DNA from 4 places in the Paenarthrobacter sp. AB444 genome. Region 4 is predicted to be linked to each of the others. Evidence: riboswitches for the same ligand, from Rfam matches in the RefSeq annotation. Region 4 holds a riboswitch; each other region holds the start of a gene.
The links. Region 4 has a riboswitch for thiamine pyrophosphate ahead of thiC (phosphomethylpyrimidine synthase ThiC). Riboswitches for the same ligand answer to the same signal wherever they lie in the genome.
Positions count from the first base shown of each region.

Region 1 (2,934 bases), on a different contig from region 4:
CGGCTGAAGCCCCCGCCTCCACAAAGGCGGCATGGAGCTTCTGCCCTACTTCGGCGTACAACCAGTAGCAAGGCAGGATCGCGGCCAGAACCACTGCATAGCTGCCCGACGTCGAAGCGGCCAGCAGGTGGTCCACATAGGCTTTGGTCACTGGTCCCGTCACGCCCGATGCCTCGCGGGTACTCAGCCAGTTCCTGTGCAGTTCCGATTCCACTTCGAGGCACTGCTGTGATCCCTTGGCCCAGAACAGTTGTTCTTCTTCAGTTGGCGCCAACGCGCCGGCCCGGGCCAGCACCCTGGAATAGCCATTCAAATAGATGGCATCCTGTGCCAGGTAGTAACTGAATGCAGGCTCCGGCAGCTGCCCGGACTGCAGTTCCTGGATGAAGTTCAGCTCATGGATTCTTTCAAGCTCAGGGACGGCTTCTTTCCACAAGATGGCAGCGAACCCGCCCGTTTGGAGCTTGCGCTGGTGATGGAAGTGGTCCACTGGTCCGTTGCCTTCGCCGACCTCCAGCTCAACTGAACCCCTCAGCGCCTGGAGCAGCCACGGCTTTACCTCGCGCAACGACGCTTCCCAGTCACCCGTACGTACCTGGACGGTGGCCATCGCCGACGACAACGAGCACCCAGTGCCATGGCTGTTCTTTGTCTCAATCCGTGGACCGGCTACCTCGACGACATCCTGGTGCAACAAGCCAACGGTGTTGATCAACGCGTCCGGACACTCGGCGCCAGCCAGGTGACCGCCCTTGACCAGGACGGTGTTTCCGCATTCCGCGGCAAGGCGCTTGCCCTGCTCCAGGGCCGAAGCCCAATCGGCCGCCTCAGACTCGCCCAACAATATGGCAAGTTCCGGCAAGTTGGGCGTGATGAGGTCCGCCAACGGCAGCAAGGAACGAAGGGCCTCGACGGCAGACTCCGTCAGGAGGCGGTCACCGCTGGTGGCCACCATCACCGGGTCAAGGACGACGACGGCGGGATGCACTTCCCCAAGCCACCTGCGGACTTCATCAATCACCTCTGCGTCCCCCAGCATGCCGATCTTGACGGCATCGATGGCGATGTCGCTGCTGATCGCGGTCAACTGTTGCCGCAGGAACTCCACCGGGGGTACGTGGACGGCACTGACACCCTGGGTGTTTTGTGCGGTCAGGGCCGTGATGGCAGCCATTCCGTAACCGCCGTGGGCGGCGATGCTCTTAAGGTCTGCTTGGATCCCGGCGCCTCCGGAGGGATCTGAGCCTGCGATGCTCAGTACCCGTGGGGTCTGCCTGTGGTCCGCCACCAGCGGATACACAGAGGAATATGACAACTCGGCCATGAGGACATCCCTTCGCCGGTGCTAACCGGACAGGTTCAACGGGTCTGGATCTCAGCCCGGCCCACCGCCTGGCACCCCGTGTCAGTCCCCCAGCCTAACGCACCGAAAAGGGCGAGGGCCCCGTAATGCCCGCTCCTGGCGGATATTACAGGGCCCTCGAAACCACTGACGTCGATCAGAGCTCGGAGGCAGGCACGCCGACACCCAGGATGATGGGTTCCTCCGAAGCCGGTTTCCGGACCGGTTCTGCCGGCGCCTTGGACTGGTGTGCCGATCCCTGGGCAGCTGTGGCAGCTTCCTCGTGGTGCTCAACACTGGTCTCGTTGGCCGCACCTTGTGCCCTGCTGGCACTGCGGTTGCGGCGGCCCCGGCGACCCCTCGAAGCCGCAGGAGCTTCTCCGGACGAAGGAACCTGTGCGGCGGCTGCCGGGGCCGCCCCGGCAGCTGGAGCCGCTGCACTCTCCGAAGCGCCCTCTTCCTCGGCGGACGGAGCGGCACCGAGGTGCGAGAACGCCTCGGCCAATCGGTCCAGGCTCATGGCAGGCTTGGACGTTTGCGGCTCGTCATGGTGTTCGACGAAAGGCAGCGCAACCTCTTCGCCGCCGAAGCGCAGCACCGGGGTGGAGCGCGCTTCACGGACGGCGGCATCGTGGGCCTCAGTGGCCTGGTCGGTTGGAGCATCCTTTGCCGCAGCAGAAATGGATCCTGTCCCGGCCTCGTGCCGCCCGGCAGCCCGTGCCAGCTCTTCGGCCTTGTGGATTTCGTCATCGTGCAGGTGGGCAGCATGCGCTGCGGCGGCAATGGTCGCCAGCGCTGCACGGGTCGCTTCAGCTTTTGCCTGGCGCGCAGGGTCCTGTGGTTCCGGGTGTGCCGCCAGGGCAGCCGGAGCTGAGGGCGCCGTGTGGACCTGGGCGGGTGCTTCGGCTGCCCCCTGCGCTCCTCCCTTGCCGCGACGACGCTTGCGTTCCGTGCGCGCGGTGGGCTGTTGCGCCTCGGTGTTGGGACGGTGCTGCTCGACAGCCGCCACGTTGGCACGACGATGCTCCACGGGCTCGTCGTGTGTCACGACACCGCGGCCTGCGCAATGCTCACACTGTTCACCGAAGACCTCAAGGAGTCCGGTACCCATGCGTTTGCGCGTCATCTGCACCAAACCGAGCGAGGTCACTTCAGCAACCTGGTGCTTGGTACGGTCGCGGCCCAAGCATTCGACCAGGCGGCGCAGCACGAGATCGCGGTTGGATTCCAGCACCATGTCGATGAAGTCGATGACAATAATGCCGCCGATGTCACGCAGGCGAAGTTGCCGGACTACTTCCTCGGCAGCTTCAAGGTTGTTCTTGGTGACTGTCTCCTCGAGGTTGCCGCCGCTGCCGGTGAACTTACCGGTGTTGACGTCCACCACGGTCATGGCCTCAGTGCGGTCGATGACCAACGAACCACCGGAAGGCAGGAAGACCTTGCGTTCGAGTGCCTTGTGGATCTGCTCATCGATGCGCCAAGCGGAGAAGATGTCCTGGTCCTTGGTCCACTTTTCGAGCCGGCCCACCAGATCGGGAGCAACGTAGGTGACGTAGGCCTCGATGGTGTCCCAGGCATCGTCACCGGAG
Region 1 covers NZ_JAQZBY010000016.1:56,216-59,149, forward strand. Annotated here, with positions in the region: gene thiD (bifunctional hydroxymethylpyrimidine kinase/phosphomethylpyrimidine kinase) at 1-1,324, opposite strand, end outside; TPP riboswitch at 1,315-1,413, opposite strand; gene PQ627_RS17605 (Rne/Rng family ribonuclease) at 1,500-2,934, opposite strand, start outside.
Region 1: another riboswitch for thiamine pyrophosphate. It lies ahead of thiD (bifunctional hydroxymethylpyrimidine kinase/phosphomethylpyrimidine kinase); the one in region 4 lies ahead of thiC (phosphomethylpyrimidine synthase ThiC).

Region 2 (2,934 bases), on a different contig from region 4:
GATGGCTGCCTGGATCACCGTTTCGGGCACTTCGCCGTCAAAAGGGGTATAGCCGGCGCCCCGGAACAATGTTCCGGCGGAGTGCAGGATGGCCAGCTGTTTCGGATCGGAAGCGTCCAGTGTCCGCAGATACTCACCGTAGGAGACCTTGCCGTCCCAGGGCTTGCCCAGGGCTGCAGTTTGCCGCCTGAAGTGCTGCAGTGATCTTTCATCGGGGGCAGGCATGGTCCGCAGGATGCCGATCTTGCCATCGAGCATCAGTTGTGCCGCCGCCATCCCCGTCATGAGCGAGATCTGCGCATTCCAGTCCTCCACCGGCAAGGACGGCGCCGCGACGATTCTGTACCCGCCGTCGGTCACCTGGACGATTTCCTGCTCGGGCATGTTGAGGCTGGCCCCGCCACGAAGCCGCTCCAGCTCGACCCTTTTAAGTCCAACTTCCTTGAGGAGCTGAAGTACGGGCGGTGCAGTTCCCTCGTCTATCTGTTGCTGTGCGCCGGCGTAGCTGAGTTTGGCGCGGCTTCGCACGGTTGCCCGCGCCACGGAAACGCTCACCACCTCCGCCTTGGCGTCCAGATCGAAGTCCCAGACGAAGGCCCCGCAGTCCTGGTTCGCCAGCAAACTCCCGGCGTTTTCGCTGATGATCTCAGGGTGCAAAGGAATGCGCCCGTCCGGCGCGTAGAGTGTTTGACCCCGGTGCCGCGTTTCCGAATCCAGGGCTCCTCCGGGTGCTACGAAGGATGGAACATCGGCGATCGCGTAAAGGATTTTGTACCCTTCGCCGGCACGGTCGATGTACAGCGCTTGGTCAAGGTCCGTGGAGGTCGCGGGGTCAATGGTCACGAAGGTGACATGCCTGAGGTCCCGCCCGGGCAGGCGGAGGGATTCGACGGCGTCACGCGCCTCTTGCACGGCCTCAGCGGGATACTCGCCGGGCAGCTCAAGCTCCGTCCGCAGGGCCGCGAGGGCTGCGGCGAGCTGGTCCGAGGAATCGTCGACGTTGGGCGCTATCCGGTGATGTGACACGAAAGTCAGCGTAGCCCGAAACAGGCCGATAGTCTTGGACGCCCACCAGGCAAAAGCCCGCAGCCGCCAAGCGACTGCGGGCTTATTACCGTCGCTAACGTGCGGAGTTGCCGCTAAGCGGCGTCGAGGGCTTCGAGCATCGACTTCGCTGCCGCCGTCGGGTCTTCCGCCTCGGTGATGGCGCGGACGACGACGATGCGGCTGGCACCGGCTGCGAGTACCTCTTCTACGTTGCCAAGGTCGATTCCACCGATCGCGAACCAGGGCAAATCAACGGCCCCGCCTGTGGTCTCTTCAGCGCGCTTGATCGCTTCCGCGGCATATGTGACCAAGCCGGTTCCCACGGCGTCGCGGCCGGGCTTGGTGGGCGTTGCCCATACCGGGCCAACACAGAAGTAGTCCAGGCCCGGGTCGCTGGGCGAGGCGGTGATGGCCGCGTTCACTTGCTCGGGAGTGTGGGTGGACAGGCCTATGACGGCAGGGTGGGGCAAGAAGGTACGGGCGACCTCCAGGGGCAGGTCCTTTTGGCCCACATGGAACACAGGAGCCCCGGAAACACTGGCAATATCGGCACGGTCGTTGACTGCCCAGAGCCGTCCGTGGCGTTCGGCAACGCTGCGCAGGACGGCCAGCAATTCCAATTCCTCAGCAGCTTCCACCGCCTTGTCGCGGAGTTGGATGATGTCCACTCCGCCCTGGAAAGCTGCGTCCACAAAGTCTTCAAAATCGCCTTGGCGTTTGCGCGCGTCAGTGCACAGGTAGAGGCGGGCCGAGGCGAGGGATTGATGCTGGGTCATGGAAACCACACTAGTTCCTCTAAACTGGGCACGTACCGCGGGAGCCGCGACGACCATCATTGTGACCGTCCGGCTGAGAGGGCTTAAGAGCCGACCGCTTGACCTGATCCGGCTAGTACCGGCGTAGGGAAGGAATCAGATGGCAGAAGCCATTCACGCAGATGTCGCTGTCATTGGCGGAGGCGTCATCGGCCTGGGCATTGCCCATCAATTGCGGAAGCTGGGCCGCTCCGTGGCCCTCATCGACCCGGCGCCGGCCAGCGGCGCTACCTTTGCGGCTGCCGGAATGCTGGCACCGGTGAGCGAACTCCACTACCAGGAAGAAGACCTCCTGGACCTCATGGTCGAGTCATCCCGATTGTGGCCGTCATTCGTGGGCAGCCTGCCTCAGCCCACGGAAGCCACCGGATACAGCACGACGCCGACCCTCGCCGTGGGTGCCGACGCCGCCGACCGCAGGGCGCTCGCAGACCTTCGCTCGGTTCAGCTTTCGGCGGGCCTGGAGGTTGAGCCGCTGTCCTTGCGTGAGGCACGGAACCGCGAACCACTGCTGAGCCCGCAAATTTCCTGTGCCTTCGACATTCCCGCTGATCACAAGGTTGATCCGCGGAAGTTGGCGAGCCACCTTTTGGCGGTCCTTGCCGCGCATTCGCCGGATGATGGCAGCTGGGTGAAGGGGGCCGGGGATGGGTTCGCCGTTGAGGCCTCGGCCCGCGGGTTGTTGTGGGACGGCGACCGGGTTGCCGGTGTCGAGCTTGAAGACGGCGGCACCGTCCACGCGGCCGAAACGGTCGTGGCCAATGGGCTGGGAGCCCCTCACTTGCAGGGCCTTCCCGAGGGACTCAGCCTTCCAGTCAGGCCGGTCTACGGAGACATCCTCCGACTACGCGTCCCGGCCCACCTCCGTCCGCTGGTCACCGCCACAGTCCGGGGGATGGTCCGCGGAGTGCCCGTGTACATCGTTCCGCGGGAGGACGGAACCGTGGTGATCGGCGCTACGCAACGCGAGGACAGTCTGTCCGCGACGTCCAACGCCGTCTCGGCCGGTGGCGTCTACCAACTCCTGCGTGACGCGCAGGTTCTCGTGCCTGCGGTTGCTGAACTCGAACTC
Region 2 covers NZ_JAQZBY010000006.1:99,175-102,108, reverse strand. Annotated here, with positions in the region: gene PQ627_RS09505 (RNB domain-containing ribonuclease) at 1-1,026, opposite strand, end outside; gene thiE (thiamine phosphate synthase) at 1,140-1,823, opposite strand; TPP riboswitch at 1,851-1,971, shown strand; gene thiO (glycine oxidase ThiO) at 1,963-2,934, shown strand, end outside.
Region 2: another riboswitch for thiamine pyrophosphate. It lies ahead of thiO (glycine oxidase ThiO); the one in region 4 lies ahead of thiC (phosphomethylpyrimidine synthase ThiC).

Region 3 (2,934 bases), on a different contig from region 4:
CCAGGGGATTTATGGGCCATAAGTGACCCCGCGTTGCTTCTCCTGCTTAGACGATGTCCTGCGACTTCGCGAAACGGGCAATGGCCCGCTGCGTGCCCCGGCTGGTGAGGACTTGGATCAGCGTGCTCACGAAGGCGGAAACCAACGCAAAGGTCAGGGCCGAACGAAGGCTCGTTTCCATGTCGTCATGGCCTGTGGGCGGCTTGTTGCCCGTGGCCTTTTCCCAGCCTTTGTTGACGAGTTTGGTACCGACAAAGCCTGCGCCGAGGCTGATCCCGGTGCCCAACAGCTTGAAGAAGAGGTTCATGCCCCCAGCCTAGCTGTATGGCAGGCTACCTGCGGCTCTCCCTTTCCTTGAGAAACGCAGTCAAGGAACCGACCGGCGCCAGCACCGGGATCACTGGGTGCTCGGCCGACCAAACGGCGTCCACGGAGTCGAAAGCCGCGAGTTCCTTGAGCAGGTAATACGTGGGCGGCATCAACTTAAGTCTGCCTTCCGCTTCGGAAGCCAAGATTCCGCTGACAGGCATCCACAGTGATTGCCAGGCCTCCGTGGTCTGGTGGCGTGGCTGTGCTTCCGGGGCGGGCTTGGCGAGGTAGAAGTAGGTGTCGAAACGCTTGGGCATGTCCACGGGAGTGATCCAATTGGCCCACGGACGCAGGGCTGCGGCCTCTATGGCCAGCCCCGCTTCTTCCTGGACTTCGCGGATGGCTGCAGCAAGGACGGTCCCAGCGGCCTTCTGTGCCTGGGCTGGATCCGAGGAAATCGAACTCTGCCCCCAGGCGGCAGCGTGGCTGTGGAGAAGTTCCGCCGGGTAATCCCATCCGGCCTGATCCGCGGCATCCACCCGGCCGCCCGGGAACACCACCATTCCCGCAGCGAAGTCCATGGTGCTGACCCGGTGCTGGACGAACGCCTCGAGCCCGGATGGGGTATCGCGGAGCAGGATGACGCTGGCGGCGAGGCGTGGCTCGGACACTGGCGTGGTGTCGGGAAGGCTGGAACCGGGAAGATCCGTCATGAAGTCATTCTCGCAGGTGCGTTGCGGGGCCTGCTCTGCGTGCAACGAGCGAGGAATGGGGCGCAGAGCGGGCCTCGCAACGGCAAGGACGGAATATGACCCCGCCTACCCCGCCTGGCCCGGCCTCACAGGCACGCCAAGGTGTAAACTGAACCAGCCCATCAGGGCAGATTTGATAACGACAGGGGAGCGCCGCCGTCGAATCCTGCACCACGCAGGAGACGCGAGGGCGCTGAGAGTGCGGACAGCCGCAGACCCTCGAACCTGATCCGGTTAGTACCGGCGCAAGGGAGTCGAGCTTCTCAGAGTGTCCGGGTCCGGACGGCGCGCACGCCGGCCGGAAACCGGGGAGCACTTTCCCCTCCTGTAACCTCAGGAGGCAGAAAAATGACCACGGTAAACGTGAAGAAGACCAGTTACGGCTGGCGAGTTGTAGACATCGTAGTGGCAGCCCTCATCGCCATCGCCGGCGGCGTCATCTTCTGGGCCTGGTCCCAGGGCGCCGCGATCGTATCCATCCCCATGAACGCGGCCTACCCGCCATTGACCGGCCTCATCGCCGGTGGCTGGATGATCCCCGCAGTCCTGGGCATGCTCATTATCCGCAAGCCCGGCGCAGCCCTGTTCTGCGAGGCTGTGGCCGCCACCGGCGAACTCATCATGGGCTCGCAGTACGGCACCACGGTGCTGATCTCCGGCATCCTGCAGGGCCTCGGCGCCGAGCTCATCTTCGCGGCGTTCCGCTACAAGAAGTTCAATCTGCCCACGTCGCTTCTCGCGGGTGCAGGTGCCGGACTCTTCTGCGGCCTCAACGACTCCTTCCTCCCGTGGGGCTGGAACATCGCCTATGAGGCCGTCGACAAGCTCACCTACATCGCGTTCTGCACCCTTTCCGGCGCCATCATCGCAGGGGCCCTTTCCTGGGTGGCCACCCGCGGTCTGGCGAAGACGGGCGTTCTCAGCTCCTTCGCCTCGCGCAAGGCCGCTTCGGAGCCAGTCTTCAGCTGATGCCCGCCACACAGAGCGGTACGGTCAAGCCTGCCGCCATTTCCGCCGAGGGGTGGGGGTGGCGGCATGCCGGGCGCTCCACGCCTGCCATCCAGGGCCTGGACCTGCGGATCGAACCGGGGGAGCGGGTCCTCCTCTTGGGCCCGTCCGGGGCCGGCAAGTCCACGCTCCTGCACGCCCTGACCGGGGTGCTGGGTGATGAGGAAGACGACTCGGACGAGACCGGCTCGCTGCTGATCGACGGCGTCGCGCCCCGCGAGTCCCGTGGCCGGGCGGGACTGATGCAGCAGGACCCCGAAACCCAGGTGATCCTCTCGCGCGTGGGCGACGACGTCGCCTTCGGTGCGGAGAACTTGGCTGTGCCCCGGGACGAGATCTGGTCCCGCGTGCATGAAGCGCTCGACGACGTCGGCTTGCGTACCGCTGCCGGCGGCGGTTTGGCGTTGGACCACCCGACGGCGGCACTCTCCGGTGGCCAGAAGCAGCGGCTCGCGTTGGCGGGCATTCTGGCGATGCGGCCCGGGCTGATCCTGCTCGACGAGCCCACGGCCAACCTTGACCCCGCAGGCGTACTGGAGGTCCGGGACGCGGTGCGCCGCTGCCTGGACAAGACCGGTGCCACGCTGGTGGTCGTGGAGCACAGGGTGTCCGTGTGGAAGGACATGGTGGACCGGATCGTGGTCCTGCAGCCCGGTTCTGCCGGTGGGGGAACACTCCTGGACGGGCCGCCGGACCAGGTTCTCTCCGAGGCACGATCCATGCTGATGGCAGCGGGCGTATGGGTACCCGGTTACGTTCCCGCGACCCGGGCAAGGCTCCAGGCGGACGGTCCCAGCGAGCTGCTCCTCGTGGCCCAGGACTTGGCGGTTTCCCGGGAAAAGCCCAAGCGGAAGGGCTTCAGGAC
Region 3 covers NZ_JAQZBY010000005.1:27,493-30,426, forward strand. Annotated here, with positions in the region: gene PQ627_RS07970 (DUF4235 domain-containing protein) at 47-307, opposite strand; gene PQ627_RS07975 (NUDIX hydrolase) at 333-1,022, opposite strand; TPP riboswitch at 1,196-1,331, shown strand; gene PQ627_RS07980 (ECF transporter S component) at 1,410-2,030, shown strand; gene PQ627_RS07985 (ABC transporter ATP-binding protein) at 2,030-2,934, shown strand, end outside.
Region 3: another riboswitch for thiamine pyrophosphate. It lies ahead of PQ627_RS07980 (ECF transporter S component); the one in region 4 lies ahead of thiC (phosphomethylpyrimidine synthase ThiC).

Region 4 (2,934 bases):
CCAGCGGAATTCGAACCTGGCTTTGGACAGGGCGTCATCGCGCTCGTGGGCTCCAGGGTGTCCCTTGGCCAGATCTGCTGCATGCGCCGCGATCTTGTAGGTGATTACTCCTGTTTTCACGTCGTCCTTGTTGGGCAGGCCCAGGTGCTCCTTGGGGGTGACGTAGCAGAGCATGGCTGTGCCGTACCGGGCAATTTCAGTGGCACCTATGGCCGAGGTGATGTGGTCATAGCCGGGAGCGACGTCGGTGACCAACGGTCCCAGCGTGTAGAACGGGGCCCCCTTGCACAGTTCCTGCTGCCGTTCGACGTTCTCACGGACCAGGTGGAACGGAATATGCCCGGGACCTTCCACCATGACCTGCACGTCGTATTCCCAGGCTCGCTGGGTCAGTTCGGCCAGCGTATCCAGCTCAGCAAATTGTGCGGCATCGTTGGCATCGGCAGTAGCACCCGGGCGCAGGCCGTCTCCCAAGGAGAACGCGACGTCGTACTGGGCAAAGATTTCGCATAGCTCGTCGAAGTGCGTGTAAAGGAAGTTTTCCTGGTGGTGGGCCAGGCACCATCCGGCCATGATGGATCCGCCGCGGGAGACGATGCCCGTGACGCGGTTGGCGGTCAGCGGCACATACCTCAGCAGCACACCGGCGTGGATGGTCATGTAGTCCACGCCCTGTTCGCACTGCTCGATCACGGTGTCGCGGAAAATCTCCCATGTGAGCTTGTTGGCCTCGCCATTGACCTTCTCCAGCGCCTGGTAGATGGGCACTGTGCCGATGGGTACCGGCGAGTTCCGGATGAGCCACTCGCGGGTGGTGTGGATGTCGTCGCCGGTGGACAGGTCCATGACAGTGTCAGCGCCCCACTGGGTTGCCCACTGCAGTTTGTCCACTTCCTCCGCGATGGAACTGGTGACAGCCGAGTTTCCGATGTTGGCGTTGATCTTCACCAGGAAGGCCTTGCCGATGATCATGGGCTCGGACTCGGGGTGGTTGATGTTGTTGGGAATGATCGCCCGGCCGGCGGCAACTTCGCTGCGGACCAGTTCCACATCGCAGTTTTCACGCAGCGCCACGAACCGCATTTCGGGCGTTACCATTCCCTGCCGTGCGTAGTGCATCTGGGTGACGGTTTTGCCTTCGACGGCGCGGCGGGGCACCGGTTGGGCACCCTTCCATTCGGCAGAGGCGGCGCCCCGCCGCAAAGCCGCCTTGCCGTCGTCGAGCAGGTTGCGTTCACGGCCCGTGTACGCGGCAGTGTCGCCGCGGGCCTCGATCCAGGCGGCCCGGAAGGGTTCAAGGCCCACTACGGGATCGCTCCCGGGGCCGGCCGTCCGGTACACCTGCAGTGGTGGGTTCGACTGGCCATTGGGGGAGGGCTCAAGCGAAATTTCGGTCACCGGAACGCGGATGCCCGTGGCTGGGTCTTCGACGTAGGCCAGCGAATGGGACTTCAGGGACTGCGTAACAACCTCGTTTTGGGCAGGGCTGTGCTGTGTTTCGATGGTGCTCAAGGATTACTCACTTCCTTCGCCGGCATTACCCGGACAGGTTCAACGGTCGCAGGCCGCCTCAGCCCGATCTCAGCCCCTGCAAGGGCCCCCGTGTGGTCATGACGAAGCTACCACAGCTCCCGTGCGCCACCCAGTCACATGGCACCTGGTCAGATGTTGGCTGCACTAGCCGGCCCTGTAGCGGACTAGGATTCTGGCATGCCCAACATCATCGAATTCAGCGGACCCGTGCTCGTCGCCGCAGATCAGGAACGACGCGGGATGTGGTCCGTTGGGGGCACCCTTACTTTCGAGCGCCCCAAGGAGCAACCGGACAGCGTGCTTGACGGCTGGGTCCTGCCGGGATTCGTTGATGCCCACTGCCACATCGGACTGGGCGCCGGTGGAGCGGTGGATGAGCCCACCACCCTCGCGCAGGCCCAGGCGGACCGGGACGCGGGAACCCTGCTCATCCGCGACTGCGGATCGCCCAGCGACACGCGGTGGGTGCAGCAGCGCGAGGACTTGCCCCGCCTGATCAGATCCGGCCGCCATATAGCCCGAAGCCGCCGGTACCTGCGCGGATTGGGTCACGAGATTGAGCCGGAGCAGTTGGTCGAGACCGTCCGGAAGGAAGCCCGCGACGGCGACGGCTGGGTGAAACTGGTGGGCGACTGGATTGACCGGGGCATTGGTGACCTGGCTGCCTCCTTTCCGGCGAAGACGGTCAAGGACGCCATTACCGCCGCCCACGACGAGGGCGCCCGGGTCACGGCACATTGCTTTGCCGAAGACACCATCGACGACATGCTTGATGCCGGTATCGACTGCATCGAACACGCAACGGGTCTGTTGCCACGCCACATTCCACGGCTCGTGGAGCAGTCCGTTCCTATCGTTCCCACACTCGTCAACATCGCCACATTCCCGGATATCGCCGCCCAGGCCGCGCCCAAATTTCCGGGATACGCGGACCACATGACGCGCCTCTGGGAACGCAGGCATGAACGCGTGGTGGAGGCGTACGAGGCCGGAGTAGCCATTCATGCCGGTACGGACGCGGGCAGCGTCATCCGGCATGGCCGGATCGCAGACGAGATGAAGGAACTGCACGACGCCGGCCTGCCGCCCGCAGCGGTCCTCGATGCGGCCACTTGGGGCGCCCGCAAGTGGCTGGGAGCCGAGGCCATCAGCGAAGGGGCGAGTGCCGACGTCGTGATCTGCCATGAGGATCCGCGCCGGAATCTGGCTGCCGTTTCCGCGCTGAAGCACGTCGTCCTTCGAGGGCAGCTGATCCGCTAGGAATAAATTGAAGCTTCAAGTAATTTAGATAGGTAGAACGAGCCGAAAGGCGGCCGCATCGACACCGGGAGCTTCACATGTCCGCTTCATCCAACCAGGACCTATTGCCTGCCGACCTCGCCATGGGCACTGTCATGCTCA
Region 4 covers NZ_JAQZBY010000004.1:245,620-248,553, forward strand. Annotated here, with positions in the region: gene thiC (phosphomethylpyrimidine synthase ThiC) at 1-1,512, opposite strand, end outside; TPP riboswitch at 1,507-1,614, opposite strand; gene PQ627_RS07660 (amidohydrolase family protein) at 1,711-2,793, shown strand; gene PQ627_RS07665 (VOC family protein) at 2,871-2,934, shown strand, end outside.